One region of the Gardnerella sp. KA00255 genome, then DNA from elsewhere that is predicted to be linked to it. Evidence: riboswitches for the same ligand, from Rfam matches in the RefSeq annotation. Region 1 holds a riboswitch; each other region holds the start of a gene.
What was found. A riboswitch is a leader RNA that binds a small molecule or an ion and turns the genes downstream of it on or off. The one in region 1 is predicted to bind thiamine pyrophosphate.
Positions count from the first base shown of each region.

Region 2: it holds a riboswitch for thiamine pyrophosphate, as region 1 does, so the genes downstream of both, thiM (hydroxyethylthiazole kinase) here and thiC (phosphomethylpyrimidine synthase ThiC) in region 1, are expected to answer to the same signal.
Region 3: it holds a riboswitch for thiamine pyrophosphate, as region 1 does, so the genes downstream of both, HXT51_RS00685 (hydantoinase/carbamoylase family amidase) here and thiC (phosphomethylpyrimidine synthase ThiC) in region 1, are expected to answer to the same signal.

Region 1 is NZ_CP058374.1:291,763-296,729, forward strand. It holds gene HXT51_RS01180 (methionine ABC transporter ATP-binding protein) at 138-974, shown strand; gene HXT51_RS01185 (methionine ABC transporter permease) at 977-1,657, shown strand; TPP riboswitch at 1,798-1,908, shown strand; gene thiC (phosphomethylpyrimidine synthase ThiC) at 1,906-4,551, shown strand; gene HXT51_RS01195 (RelA/SpoT family protein) at 4,778-4,967, opposite strand, start outside.
Region 2 is NZ_CP058374.1:4,552-9,518, reverse strand. It holds gene HXT51_RS00035 (VWA domain-containing protein) at 1-2,039, opposite strand, end outside; TPP riboswitch at 2,269-2,361, shown strand; gene thiM (hydroxyethylthiazole kinase) at 2,370-3,920, shown strand; gene HXT51_RS00025 (HesA/MoeB/ThiF family protein) at 4,002-4,733, opposite strand; gene HXT51_RS00020 (thiazole synthase) at 4,769-4,967, opposite strand, start outside.
Region 3 is NZ_CP058374.1:170,023-174,989, forward strand. It holds gene allW (allantoin permease) at 1-1,418, opposite strand, end outside; gene HXT51_RS00685 (hydantoinase/carbamoylase family amidase) at 1,745-2,986, opposite strand; TPP riboswitch at 3,186-3,275, opposite strand; tRNA gene HXT51_RS00690 (tRNA-Val) at 3,591-3,663, opposite strand; tRNA gene HXT51_RS00695 (tRNA-Val) at 3,704-3,775, opposite strand; tRNA gene HXT51_RS00700 (tRNA-Cys) at 3,810-3,880, opposite strand; tRNA gene HXT51_RS00705 (tRNA-Gly) at 3,909-3,981, opposite strand; gene HXT51_RS00710 (KAP family P-loop NTPase fold protein) at 4,410-4,967, opposite strand, start outside.

The DNA.
Region 1 (4,967 bases):
ATAGTGTTAACTAATAAATAAATATAGTTAAATAAATACAGTTAAATAAATACGATGCTGGATAATAACTTGTGCGTAACGTAATATGAAACGCTGGTATATTTCACGCCGAGAACAATAATCTGTTAAGGAAAAGCATGATTCAGATTGAACATCTTCACAAAAGCTACGGCAAAGGTAGCGAAACGAATGAAGCATTACATGATATTAATCTCACTATTGAATCGGGAGAAGTATTCGGAATTCTTGGTTCCTCTGGTGCTGGAAAGTCTTCGCTAGTTCGTTGCATGAATCTGCTTGAGCGACCAACCTCTGGAAAAATCATCATTGACGGGAATGATATTACAGAAGTAAAAGATAAAGAACTTGCAAAAGTTCGCACAAATATTGGCATGATTTTCCAGAATTTTAGCCTTTTCCAGCAGCGCACAGTATTAAGAAACGTAACGTTCCCATTAGAGTTGAACCACACTCCAAAAACGAAACGAGAAGAACGCGCAAACTATTTGCTTGACTTAGTAGGCTTAAAAGATTTTGCAAATCGCTACCCTAGCCAACTTTCAGGCGGACAGCAGCAGCGCGTGGCAATTGCGCGAGCGCTAGCTAATAATCCTTCAATAATGCTTTGTGACGAAGCAACAAGCGCGCTTGATTCAACAACTACTGCACAGATTCTAAACTTATTGAGCAAAATTAACCGTGAGCTTAACGTAACGCTTGTTATTATTACGCATTCGTTAGCTGTAGCTCGTAATATTTGCGATCGAGTTGCAATGATTGATGGCGGGCGCATTGTGGAACTGGGTGACACGGATACGCTTTTTGCAAATCCACAAAGCGATATTTTGCGCACGCTTATTGCGGATGAAAAGCAGGAAAATCATCGAGCAAAACCTACAAACAAGTCTGCAAACGCGTCAACAAATGAGGCAACAAACACACCTAAAAACGCGCTTAACAATGAGGTGAAATAACAATGTTAGAAGCTGCTACACAATTTATTAATGACTACGGCGACTTACTTATTGAAGGCGTGCAAGACACACTTGTAATGACATCAGTTGCAACACTTTTTGCGTATATTATTGGTCTTCCTATTGGCGTACTTCTAATTACGTCAAACAAAAAAGGTATTTGTCCTAACGCGCCAATTAACACAGTTCTCGGCTGGATTGTTAATATCGTACGTTCAGTGCCTTTTATTATTTTGCTAGTTGCAATAATTCCTTTCACTCGTCTTATAGTTGGAACATCTCTTGGAGTTCCTGGAGCTATTGTTCCTCTGGTAATTACAGCTGCACCATTCGTTGCTAGAGTTGTTGAACAATCTTTAGCTGAAGTTGACGGAAGCTTAATTGAAGCAGCACAAAGCTTTGGCGCAAGCAAATTACAAATTGTTTGCAAAGTATTATTATGGGAATCTTTACCTTCGCTAATTCGCGGAGCTGCACTTACATTTATTACGCTTTTTGGATTCTCTGCAATGGCTGGAACAGTTGGCGCAGGCGGACTAGGAGATATTGCAATACGATACGGATACCAGCGTTATCAATACGATGTGATGACAGTAGCTGTTATTCTTTGCATCATTCTCGTACAAATTGTGCAAAGCTTGGGAGATTTTATTTCTCGTTCAATTAATCATCACGAACGCTGAAAAATACAAATATATTAAAACTAATAAAACTGTCTGCGCGAAATAATCGTTCAGACAGTTTTATTTTAATTGCAATCTTTTATCGCAACATACCTTTTGCTTATTAAATGCACGTACTCGTGTAAAATATAGAAGTCACAACATTTTTGCAGGGGTGCTTTCTCAAGAAGATTGCTGAGATAAGTTTTTATAAAACTTAACCCTTCGAACCTGTTAGTTAATACAACGTAGGGAGCAACGACTTAGGTATGACTTCGAATTATCCATACGCGTCTATGCGTAATCAATTTAACCTCAGCGCCTGCTTTATTGCAGATGCAAAAACTTGTAATCGTCCTATCACTGATGTAGTTGATGACGCTTTACGCGCTGGAGCAACATTCATACGTCTTCATGCTAATAATGATAATGCCCAGGAACTCACAACTGTTGCTCGTGATATCGCGCAAATAATCGAAGATAATAACAAATGCGACTCGGTCACTTTTGTTATTGATGAACGCGTGGACGTAGCATGGCAAGCAAGAAATCAAGGCATTAAAGTTGATGGTATTCATCTTTCACAAGGAGATATGGAACCTAGAGAAGCTCGTGCTTTGTTAGGCGAAGATGCCGTTATAGGTTTGTCATTAGAAACAGAAAGCCTTGTAAAAGTTATTAACGAACTTCCAGATGGATGCATTGATTATATTTGCGTAACAGCAATGCATAATCCAGAAGAAGGATGCGAAAACTCTACTGCATCTTACGAGTTGGAAGCAAATCATACAACGCTTGATGAAGAAAAAATCAATACTATTTGTAAAGCAAGTGATTTCCCTGTTCTTGTTGGCGGAAGAATTCAACTTGATGATGTAGATATGATTGCACGCACTAATGCTGCTGGATGGTTCGTAGCTGAAGCATTGTATTCTTCGCAAACACCAGAATCAACTATGAGCGAATTTATTGAGCGCTGGAAAGCTGTTCGAGGAGAAGAAAAGCACGGTTATGCCAAGCGTGTAATCGTTCCAGAAAATGCTGAGAACTCTGAAAAGCCTCAAGAAAAGAAGCCAACATTTATTAATGCTAAAGAAGCAAAAGACGCTGCAAAATTAGCAAAACAGCAAAGAGTTGATATAGCTGCTCGTGGATGCACTCAACGAGACAAAGCTCATATTCGTAAGACTACGCCAGTTCATTTTGAATATAAGTATGGTTCTTACGATTTGGAAGTTCCTTATACAGAAATTAAGCTTTCTGATACTCCAGGCGTTGGTCCTAACCCACCATTTAAGGATTACAACACAGAAGGACCTAAGTGCGATCCGAAGGAAGGCTTGGCTCCTCTTCGCCTTGATTGGATTTTGGATCGTGGAGACGTAGAAGAATACGAAGGTCGTAGACGTAATCTTCAGGATGATGGAAAACGTGCTATTAAGCGTGGTAAAGCTTCAAAAGAATGGCGTGGACGCATGCATAAGCCAATGAAGGCTGTGGATCATCCTATTACTCAAATGTGGTACGCGCGTCATGGAATTATCACTCCAGAAATGCAATATGTTGCTACTCGTGAAAACTGCGATGTAGAACTTGTTCGCTCTGAACTTGCTGCTGGACGTGCAGTAATTCCTTGCAATATCAACCACCCTGAAGCAGAACCTATGATTATTGGTTCTCGCTTCTTAACTAAGCTCAACGCGAACATGGGTAATTCTGCTGTCACATCTTCTATTGACGAAGAAGTAGAAAAGCTTACCTGGGCTACTAAGTGGGGCGCGGATACCGTTATGGATCTTTCCACCGGTAACGATATTCACACGACTCGCGAATGGATTTTGCGTAACTCCCCTGTTCCAATTGGCACTGTGCCAATGTATCAAGCTTTGGAAAAGGTTGAGGATGACGCTTCTAAGCTCAGCTGGGAATTGTTCCGCGACACTGTTATTGAGCAGTGCGAGCAGGGCGTTGATTACATGACTATTCACGCAGGTGTACTTCTTCGTTACGTGCCTCTTACTGCAAATCGCGTAACTGGTATTGTTTCTCGAGGCGGTTCCATTATGGCTGAATGGTGCTTGCAACACCATCAGGAAAGCTTCTTATACACTCACTTCGAAGAATTATGCGAGATTTTCGCCAAGTACGATGTTGCGTTCTCTTTGGGTGACGGCTTGCGTCCAGGAAGCTTGGCTGATGCTAACGATGCAGCTCAGCTTTCAGAATTGATGACTCTTGGAGAGCTAACCAAGATTGCATGGCAGCATGATGTTCAGGTGATGATTGAAGGCCCAGGACACGTACCATTCGACACTGTCCGTATGAATATCGAGATGGAGAAAGCAATTTGCCAAAATGCTCCATTCTATACTCTTGGACCTTTGACAACCGATACAGCTCCAGGATACGATCACATTACTTCAGCAATAGGCGGCGTGGAAATCGCACGTTACGGAACAGCTATGCTTTGCTATGTGACTCCTAAGGAGCACTTAGGCTTACCAAATAAAGATGACGTTAAGCAAGGCGTAATTGCATATAAGATTGCCTGTCATGCGGCTGATCTTGCAAAGCATCATCCGCATGCTATGGATCGCGATAACGCAATCAGTAAGGCTCGTTTTGAGTTCCGCTGGTTGGATCAGTTTAATTTAAGTTACGATCCTGATACCGCTATCGCTTTCCATGATGAAACGCTTCCGGCAGAGCCAGCAAAAATGGCTCACTTCTGTTCCATGTGCGGACCAAAATTCTGCTCTATGGCTATTTCGCAGAATATTCGTAAGCGTTTCGGAGGAGCAGCTCAGCAAGAGCAGCTCGTCGAAGAAGCCCGTAGCCAAGCAATTGCAGACGGCATGAAAGAAATGAGTAAGAAGTTTCAGGAAGCTGGATCTTCACTGTATCAAAGCATCTGATATTTAAAAATGTTAGTTAGGTATATTTGCGTTGAGAATATGCCTAACTAAAGTCTTTGATACTGAGAAGTAAAGTTACTGATATTTCAAAGCGAGTCTTTAGTATTAAATGCTAAAGACTCGCTTTTTATTAAATAATTTTAAAGTAAACGTTAAAAGTAAATGTCAAAAAATAAACGTTAAAAAAAGTAACCGTTAAAAGTAAACGTTAAAAGTAAACGTTAAATTAATCGCGTTCCATTTTTCTAAGTCTTGGCTCAGCACTATCTTTAGCGCCCGTAATCCTGTAAACATCAAAAACACCTTCAATCTTGCGAATAGCGGCAAGCAAAGTATTCAGATGCTGAGGATCTGCCATTTCAAAAGCAAATTGGCTTGTAGCAACTCTATCGTCTCCAGTAGCAATAGATCCGGAA
Region 2 (4,967 bases), 290 kb from region 1:
CGCTGCGAAGTGTATCCACCGATCCAAACATACTTAAGGTCATTATCCACAGCGAGTTTAATAATCTTATCTTCTTCTTTCTTACTAGGAATAGTAACCAGATGAGCTCCTTCTCTCATGCAAGCATCATTAGCTTCAGTCCAAGTCACATCTCCCTTATAAACCTTATAAACTGCCTTCTGCACCTTCTCCTTCTTAACAGGAGCAAATTGCAAATCTTCACCAATTCCACCATTAGTATGATCATTAGAATCAGCAAGAAGAGCAGAAACAATACGATCAGAATAAGGGTCAGATGAAGAATCAGATTCATATTCGAGGCAATACAAATTGTCTTGGTTCATTTTAATTCGATTCAACACTTCGCTCATATCACTGATAGAATCCATACTCCAGAAGAATCCGTTTGTTTCGTCAGCAATACTTTGCAAAGTAGAAGAATCAGCGTCAGCAGTGCCAATCAAATAAATCGGTATATTCTTTTCTTTTGCCAATTGAACTACTTCATCCATAGTGTGAGTACTTGAGTTATCTTCACCATCAGTGAACGCTATAACGCAATTCGCTCCAGAACGCTGAGAAGCATTATTTACACCCGTGTACAAAGCATCATAAAGAGCAGTATTACCGTAAGGCGTCATATTATTAATGCCTGTAATAAGCCTATCTTTATCTTTAGTGTATGTAGCCATATACATAAGGTAACTATCGAAAGAAATCAGCTCTCCTCTATCTCCAACTTTATAATTAAGAGCGTTAACAAAATCTTTCATAGTCTTTTTCATAGTATCCATGGAATTGATCATAGAATACGATTTATCGAGCATTATCTCATAGCCAACGCCCTGCTTATCTTTAATTCGCTCAACATTGCGAATTCTTCTTTCAACTTCTGCACCGCCGGAAATTTTCTCTTTAATAGCAGCAGTAGGAGAATCAAGCTCTAAGGAATTTCCAGATTTATCTGTAACAGAGAAATACAACTTAACATCAGGATAATTACTAACGTCTGATCCAACTATCTTAACTTTATAAGCTTGTGCTCTTTTACTTGATAAAAGCTTAGAATGAAGCTCACCATAAGGCACTTGGAAGCGATTTACCCATGCATTATATCCCCAAATTCCACCTATAATGCCGATAGCCGCTAATATTGAAATGCAGATTGTAGCGATTTTCCAACCAGCAATACCTGCTTTGGTTGCGGCACCAGCAGCAGAAACTGCCGCTTGACGCATAGCCGGAGCGGAAGCTTGAGTATAGATGTTGCCCATTACGCGAGTCTGCGAAGCATCCTGCGGAGAATTCTGGAAACCATTTCGATAACCTTGATTAGTTGGTCCGTAATTATAGTTTCCATTCCTAGAATATGGTGCGCGATATTGCGGATTATTATTGGCATACGGGTTATTCGGGTTATTGGGATTGTTCGGATTATTTGGATTATTTGGATTGTTATGACCATAAGGGTTATTAGGGTTATACGAGCCGTTGGCATTATGCGGGTTATTTGTGTTGCCATTCAGACTATGCGAATTATTTGGATTATTCGCCGGATTATTAGCATAATTATTAGCCGGATTATGTCCTTGGTTATTAGCCGGGTTATGCGCTGGATTATGCCCATTATTATTCACAAAATTAGCATTATGATTATTGCCGCCATTTGCTGAAGTATTTGCAGAACTATTTGCCGGACTATTTGCAGAAGCGTTTACAGTATTTGAAGAAGCATTTCCCGAATTATTCACAGAATTATCTCTATAAAATGCATCAGATGCGACATTAGGCGCGCCTTGAGAAGAGATACTAGAATTGCCACCATGCTGGAACGCGAACGGCCTACTAAACTGAGCAGATTGATTTGATCTATTAAACTTCGGCTGATTCTTTAACGACTTCTGTTGATCAATGATATACGCTGGACGCTCACGCGAATCATCTTTATCTTTAGAATTCTCCTTAGAAAGCCTACATCCACAGTTTTCGCAAAACTTCGCTTCATCATCATTTTCATAGTCGCATTTTGAGCACTTCATTGCTTTCTCCCTGCATCGCAAATAATATACTCTTAAAAAAAATAAAACTATTACATAATTATATACATTGCGCATAATCATGTGCTATTGAAAACTTATTTTTAAGCTAAAACTAAAGCATTTTGGCAAAATCTAAACATATATAAATAAAACGTCACGCATAATAGATATAGTCAAATCGATAAAGATATAGGAATGATATCATCGATAAAGATATCAAAATGACGATTTCAGTGGTTCGGGGTGCGCATATGCGCTGAGATCACACCCGTTGAACCTGATCTAGCCAGCACTAGCGAAGGGAATATCATGACAGAATTTAATGAAAATATGCAAAACTCCGAAAATATTAATAAAAATAAATCTTCAGAAACATTCTTCGACACTTCGTTTTCAGAAAAAGCTCGCCGACGCATGTTCTTACGCGACGTACGCGAATGTATAGAAAGAGTTCGCGCAACACAACCTTTAACACATTGCATAACAAATAGCATTGTGCAAGATATAACTTCTAACGCACTACTTGCAGCAGGAGCTTCACCAATTATGGTATGCGATCCTGTAGAAGCATACAATGTTGCAAAAATCGCATCCGGAGTGCTCGTAAACGTTGGAACATTCCAAAAAGATTCACGTTCTAACGCCATATACAGCGCTGTTAAAGGTTGTAAAGAATCAGGAACACCATGGGTTTTAGACCCAGTTGGAGTAGGCGTAAAAGCATTAGAAACTCGCAATAATTTTGTAAAAGATATTGTTACACACAATCCAACTGTTATACGAGCAAACGCTTCAGAAATCCTAGCTCTTTCAGGTCAAAAAAGTGACATGAAAGGCGTTGACGCGCACGATCCAGTTAACGATGCCATAGAAGCCGCTCACGAATTAGCTAAAAAATATGGCTCAATCATTTCTATTTCTGGAGAAAAAGATGCAGTTTATGGCCATGGATGCTTAGCTCGCATTACAGGCGGTCATAAAGTTATGACTAAGGTTGTTGGAACAGGTTGTACTCTTGGAGCACTTGTTGCGGCATACGTTGGGGCAAATCCGGAACGACCATTTGCAGCAACAGTAGCCGCACACGTACACGCTTCCGCAGCTGGAACATGGGCCGCACGTCAAACAATAGCTCCAGGAACATTCCGCTCACTTTGGATTGATGCTTTGTCTACTTTAAGCGTGAATGATATGTTTGAGCTTACCAACATAGAGTTCAGCATTGAGCCAACTGATTGGACTTTATACTTAGTTACAGATCCGCGCATGGGAGAACGCTCTGAAGAAGATGTTGCTGTTAGCAGCATAGAAGGCGGCGTAACTGTAGTACAATTGCGCGATAAATATTCAGATGATGAAACTATCGCCAAGAAAGCTACAAGTCTTAGAAACGCTTTAATAAAAGCTTCACACGCGGATGTACCTATTTTTATCGACGATCATATTGAAGTTGCATCTAAGCTCGGATTTAACTTGCACATTGGCCAAAAAGATACACCATTCGTTGAAGCACGCAAACGTATGCCTGCAGAATGGATGATTGGATTATCTTGCGCTAGACCTGATTTAATGGAAAAAGCTTATAAAGAGTGCAAAGAAAACGATGTACCTCTTCCAGATGTGATTGGAATTGGAGCAGCTTTTGCCACAAATACTAAAGCACACGATGTGCCACCACTTGGAATAGATGGAGTTAATGAAGTCGCTAAAGTAGCTCATAAAATGGGTGTAAAAACTCTTGCTATAGGCGGCATTCACGAAAGCACAGTATTCCCTATACGAGATCTTGAAATCGACGGCGTGTGCACTGTATCTGGGCTTATGTGCGCTGAAAATCCTAAAGAAACAGCAAAACTATTTAAAAGCGTAATAACGAAATAAGCCTTAACGAAATAAGCCTTATAAGGCTTATTTCGTTAGATAATCTAAAAATAAAACTTATAGAAAATCTAAAAATAAGCCTTATAAGGAGAATTTAAAGCGTTTCAATGAATTATCCAATGCATTATAACGAGCTAAAACGCCAATAAGCGGTGTGCCAATACCGGTTATGAGTTTGATTGCTTCAGTTGCCATCATTGCGCCAACAATAGCTGCAGTCGCACCCAACACAGCCGATTTTGGCACTTTTTCTTTAGGCGGAGGGCAAGCATACAAATCACGCAAACCAGGACCTTTTCCTGGCACGAAAACGCTTACTTGACCTTCATAATAAAGCACCGAGCCGTAAACTTCCGGCGTACCAGCGCTCCAAGCAGCATCCGCAATCAAAAAGCGAGTAGCGAAATTATCACAACCATCAATTATCAAGTCGTGACTTTCTACAAGCTGTTTTGCGTTATCTTCATTAAATCTATCTACAAGATTGATTTTTAAACCTGGAGATAACGCCTGCAAGCGTTTAGCTGCAAGTTGCGCTTTAGATTTGCCGCACTGATCGACTGTGTATAAAGTCTGCCTTTGCAAATTAGAAAGCTCAACAACGTCGTCGTCACAAATCGTGATTTCGCCAACTCCTGCCGCAGCAAGCGAAAGCAAGCATGGCGAACCAAGTCCACCTGCTCCAACCATGCAGATTTTTGCATCGCGAAGTAACTGCTGATGTTCACGCGTAAAGCCCGGCAGGAGCAAGTGGCGACAAGTGCGCTCCGCCTCAAGCTCCTGCAGGTTGTCGTAAATTTTATTAATCGTCATGCTGAAAAATATGCCGAAAAATTACAGTACAAAATTTACAGTACAGAATCAGCCCAAGCGCGACCTTCAACAGGCGAAGAAGCGAGCGCATGTTCACGCTTAGGAATACGGCCAGCATCGTGAGCAAGCTTTCCAGCAGTAACAGCAGCAGCCATTGCGCGACCCATTTTCACTGGATCTGGGCAGCGAGTTACAGCGCTTGCAAGAAGCACGCCCGAGCATCCGATTTCGAAA
Region 3 (4,967 bases), 120 kb from region 1:
ACAGCGCATCCCACAATCCATGAGATTTGCGTAAGTGGTGAAAATATAGGAATTATCTGCCCGGAAAGAGCAAATAAAAGACCAAGTATCGTAGCAGTATAAGATATCCAATTAGTTCCAGAATAAGCAGATTTTGACGAACTATTTGTATCGTAATAAATTTGATCAAGATCAATATGAGTGTGCTTTACTACGTAATAGTCAGCAAGTAGAACACCTACAATAGGACCTAAAAGCATACCAATAAGATTTAAGAATCCTGTAATATTAGCCATAAACTTCCACGGCATTAGCACAGTGCTTACAAGAGCTGCAATAATTACGCCACGTTTATAATTTACAAATCGCGGAGCTAAAGCAGTTAGCTGGTATGCTGCAGGAACAATATTGCCAGTAGCATTTGTGCAAACTGTAGTAAGTAGAAGCAACCCAGTAGCTATTGCAATTGCAGGAAGATTATCCCACTTGTTTATGATAACAAGAACATCTGTAATAGTTTCATGGTAAAAAAGCGATCCGCCCACTAAAATAACTACGCTTGTAAAAGCAAAAAGCGCGTAACTCAGCAAGAAGCTAGCAATTTGACCTTTTAGTTGAGCCATAGTTGACTTTGCGTTTTGCGTAAAATCAGCAATAGAAACGGCAGGAGCAGCCCACACGCCCAATACAGAATTTACAACCATCATCATGAAAAGACCAAGACCGTAATTAGTTGGCGCTTGAACAGTAGCACGATATTGCATGATTGCAGATAATCCACCAGCACAGCTAATAGCCCATACGCTCATACAACCAAAAACAACGTAAATAAGTGGGCTTAATACTACAGTTAGCTTATTAAGAGTATTTCCTCCGCCTAAACCAATCGCCAAATTAAGCAACCAAAATATTGCGAAGCAAATAATAATAGGTATGTGCGAACCTACGAATGGTATTTCGTTTCCAAACGTAAGAAACCCATGGCAAATTTTGCCAACTAGAATCTCTAAAGCTTTCGCACCTATATATGTTTGAATTCCATACCAGCATATTGCAGCAACTACTCCCCTGAGGAATCCTGGTAGTTGAGCGCCTGCTTTTCCGTATGTTGCGCGCAAATGCATTGAAAACGGTATGCCGTATTTGGAACCTACAACACCGTTAGCAACCATGACAATTGCTGTAAGAATTGCGCCAAGCATGATACCAATCATTACGTAAATTGGAGAGTATCCCATTAAAAGGAACGCGCCAACTGCAGCATAATTAGGAATATTGTGTACAGACTGCATCCACAAAGTGCAGAAATTAAGAGCGCTCATTGTGCGTTTTTCTTGCGGCTTTGGCAGTAAATCTTCGTTAGTGTAGCCGCGCTCGCGGTAACATTCCAAGTTTTTGTTATCTACTGGCTCATCTTGTAACAGTTTACTAATTTGCATGCGCACCTCCTTACTTTTCTTGTTTGTATATTTGATTCTTTTTTGTGTTTTGAGTTTTTTATTTTGAGTTTTTTTGAAAGTAATAATCGCAACTTTGCTCAAAAATAAAAAAGATACGAAAGGATGTCGTACCCGTGGTGGTGCGCCCCTTCGTATCAGCCTCTTATTCGTGAATAAGCGTTGTACTCTCATTCGATATTCACTTTTCTTCGCTGCGATTAATTAAGCAGTGAAGTTTGCATCGTATATGCCTTTTGCGTCCTTTCTAGATTTCTATTTCTTTGGTTTTTGTTTGGTTTTCGTTATCTTTTTAGTTGGTTTTTTAGTTAGTCCTCATAAGCCAAACTATGCAGAGCATCTCGTAAAAGCTTTACTCCGTGAACAGCGTCTTGTGGATCTGTGTACTCTTCTGGAGCGTGACTAATACCATCTTTTGAAGGAACGAAAATCATTCCGGATTTTACAAACGGAGCAAAAATTTGCGTATCTTGACCAGCACCTGAATGCATGACTCTGTACGCATAACCTTGCTCATTAGCTTGATCTTTCAAAAGATTAATAATATCGTCGCTAAGTGGTGTAGGATCATCAGACATCCACTTATCAATCCGCGCTGTAATTCCATAAGACTTGGCAGTTTCGTGAATATCTTCGTCAAGTTCCTGCAAGAATTTATCAAGAAAAGCTTTATCTGTATGACGGCAGTTCATTGAAAAAGTAACTTCTCCAGGAACAATATTTACTTGATTTGGAACTACGCTGATTCTACCGAAAGTAAGTACCAGTGGGTCGCCTGCTTGCTTAGCTTTGTCAAGATTCTTGGCGATTATATGAGACATGCAATCTACTGCATCGTGCCTGTAGGACATCATTGTTGTGCCAGCGTGATTTTGTACGCCTTTAAGATGAATATCCCAACGGTGCTGACCGGCAATGCTAGTGATAATACCTAAATCTTCGTGATTGCTGTAAAGCGTTGGTCCCTGCTCAATGTGTAGCTCAATCCAGGCTTCAAGATTTGCGAACTTAGGTTGAGTTGTTTGATAATTGAACCCAGCTTCACGCATTGCTGTTTCGAAAGGAACACCTTCACTGTCGCAAATATTTTCTACGTCCTCTTTTTTGGCAAGTCCGAAGAAATTCTTTGAACCCCAGAATACGTATGGGAAACGTGAGCCTTCCTCTTCTGCTAAGCAGATAATGCGAAGACTTTTCTTTGGCTTTCCATATCTAGTAAGTAAATTCTTAATTGCTAAATAGGCTGCAACTATTCCAAGTTGGCCATCGAAACGGCCTCCTCTTGACACTGTGTCAATATGCGAGCCACAAGCTATTATGCTTTCTGGCTTTTCACATCCTTCAATAGTTGCAATTAGGTTTCCAACTTGGTCGAATTCTACAGTCATACCGAGTTTTTCAAATCGTTGACGAAGAGAAAAAAGAGCCTGTTTCCAAGATTTTGTGTAAAGAGGTCGAGTAACTCCTTGCTCTCCTGGTTTTTCTGTGAATCCTGCAAGCCAGCTTATGGCTGATTCTATAGTTTCAGCACTTATGCTGCTATCAATCATGTGCAGTATTCCTCCTCACTTGTGCAAGTTTTCCCAAAAGTGATATTCAGGCGGATATTTTTTTGGTTTTTTGTTTGGTGTTTGGTTTTTAGTTTTGGTGTTTGGTTTTTAGTTTTTTTTAATTGTTTAGTTGATACTCGTGTAATTGCTACTACTCTGTGGCAACGCAAGATATCACGAAAATCGTGATAGAAAGAAATCACTTACTGTAATTGCTCCCTACGCATGTCTTAACAAAACAGGTTCAAAGGGTGTTTCTCAACTGTTTCCAGTACCCCTGCAATTTTCACTTGTACTCGGATGAGTATAGCACGATATTAAATGAACTCAAAATGAACATTAGTATGTGTGTTTCTGTGAAGAAATGATTGGTTGCTTGCTTAGCTGGTTGGTTGGTTGGCTGATTGACTGACTGGCTGGATGGTTGGTTGACTGGTTGACTGACTGGCTGGATGGTTGGTTGGTTGGTTGACTGCTATGAAATATTGCTTCCACTTAGGGCCACATTTGTGTTCGCATGCAAAAAATTTTCATATGAAAGTTAGAAAATAAAAAAATAGCCAGATAACAAAAAACGCAGCGATTTTACACTGCGAACATATTGTGGGTGATATAGGAATCGAACCTATGACCCCTTCCGTGTGAAGGAAGTGCGCTAGCCGCTGCGCCAATCACCCAAAATTTTTTTAATTATGCGTGAAAGGCATTCCTTTCGAGTGGGCGATACAAGGTTCGAACTTGTGACCCCTTCCGTGTCAGGGAAGTGCGCTACCACTGCGCCAACCGCCCGGTTGTGATGCTAGAAACTAAGTCTCTAACTTCGAGGTGGGTACGAGAGTCGAACTCATCTATACGGCTTTGCAGGCCGCTGCCTAACCGCTTGGCTAACCCACCGTAAGGTCGAATAACTCATCGGACCTAGAGCGGACAACGGGACTCGAACCCGCGCTCTCAACCTTGGCAAGGTCGCGCTTTACCAACTAAGCTATGTCCGCGATGCATTCTTACTGACAATGTCAGCGCCGAAGCACGAGTAACTACTATACCCGAAATATTTACAAATGCAAGCTTTGTGTTTTTTGGCGTGTCGTTTTGTGTGCGTTTTTCGACAGTTTTGGCTTGTGTTTTGTTTATTTCACCAGTTGATTTGGTGTTTTCGACAGTCTATAGTAGTTCGCCTGCCTTCCAATACAAAAACCAAACTGTGCAGTAATAAATAGCCGCGATTGAGCATTACTAGTGCATTGTTACTGTTTTGAAAGCCAACAAATAAAGGAGCCCACACAACGCCTAAGGTGAGTAAATCACCGACTGCATGAAGCCGACTTTCAACGCAGGAAGACTCCTATACTTTATGCTACCCAATAGGGTAAGCGGCAAAAATATTGTACACTAACTGCAGTGTGCTAGTGCCCAATATGATTTATTTCTTTGCTATGTTACTTTCAGATTTCCACTTTTCTATAAGTTGCAACGCTTCTCTATCATAAACATGGTCAAAATCGCCGTTATTATTTTCATAATTCAGTACAAACGACGCTAATTTTATTTGTTCTTCTTTAGTAAATTCATCTAATCGACTTTTATCAAAATTTTTTATAGAAGCATAAAATTCTTGTTCAGAAGTAAAATCAAGACAATTCTCTGAATAAAATTTCCAGTCCATTGAACTATTATATGTTGTTAAGCATAAGAATTTAAGCTTATTTACATCATCTTTAAACAGATTTTTAACGTACTCTTCAGCACTTTCACTATCTAATTTTTTCCATAAGCAAAATATTCTATCCAATCCAGCTATACTTAAAATGTTTTTAGAATTTGAGATTGATTTAATTTTTTCTACATAAATTTTTCCAATATTTTTTAGGTGTTCAAGAGTTATAATTTGCAAATTTTTATCTTCATCGTCAGATTTTCTACAATCTTGAACTATTTGATTAAGAAGAATAGACCTTGCTGCAATATTAGTTTTATCAAT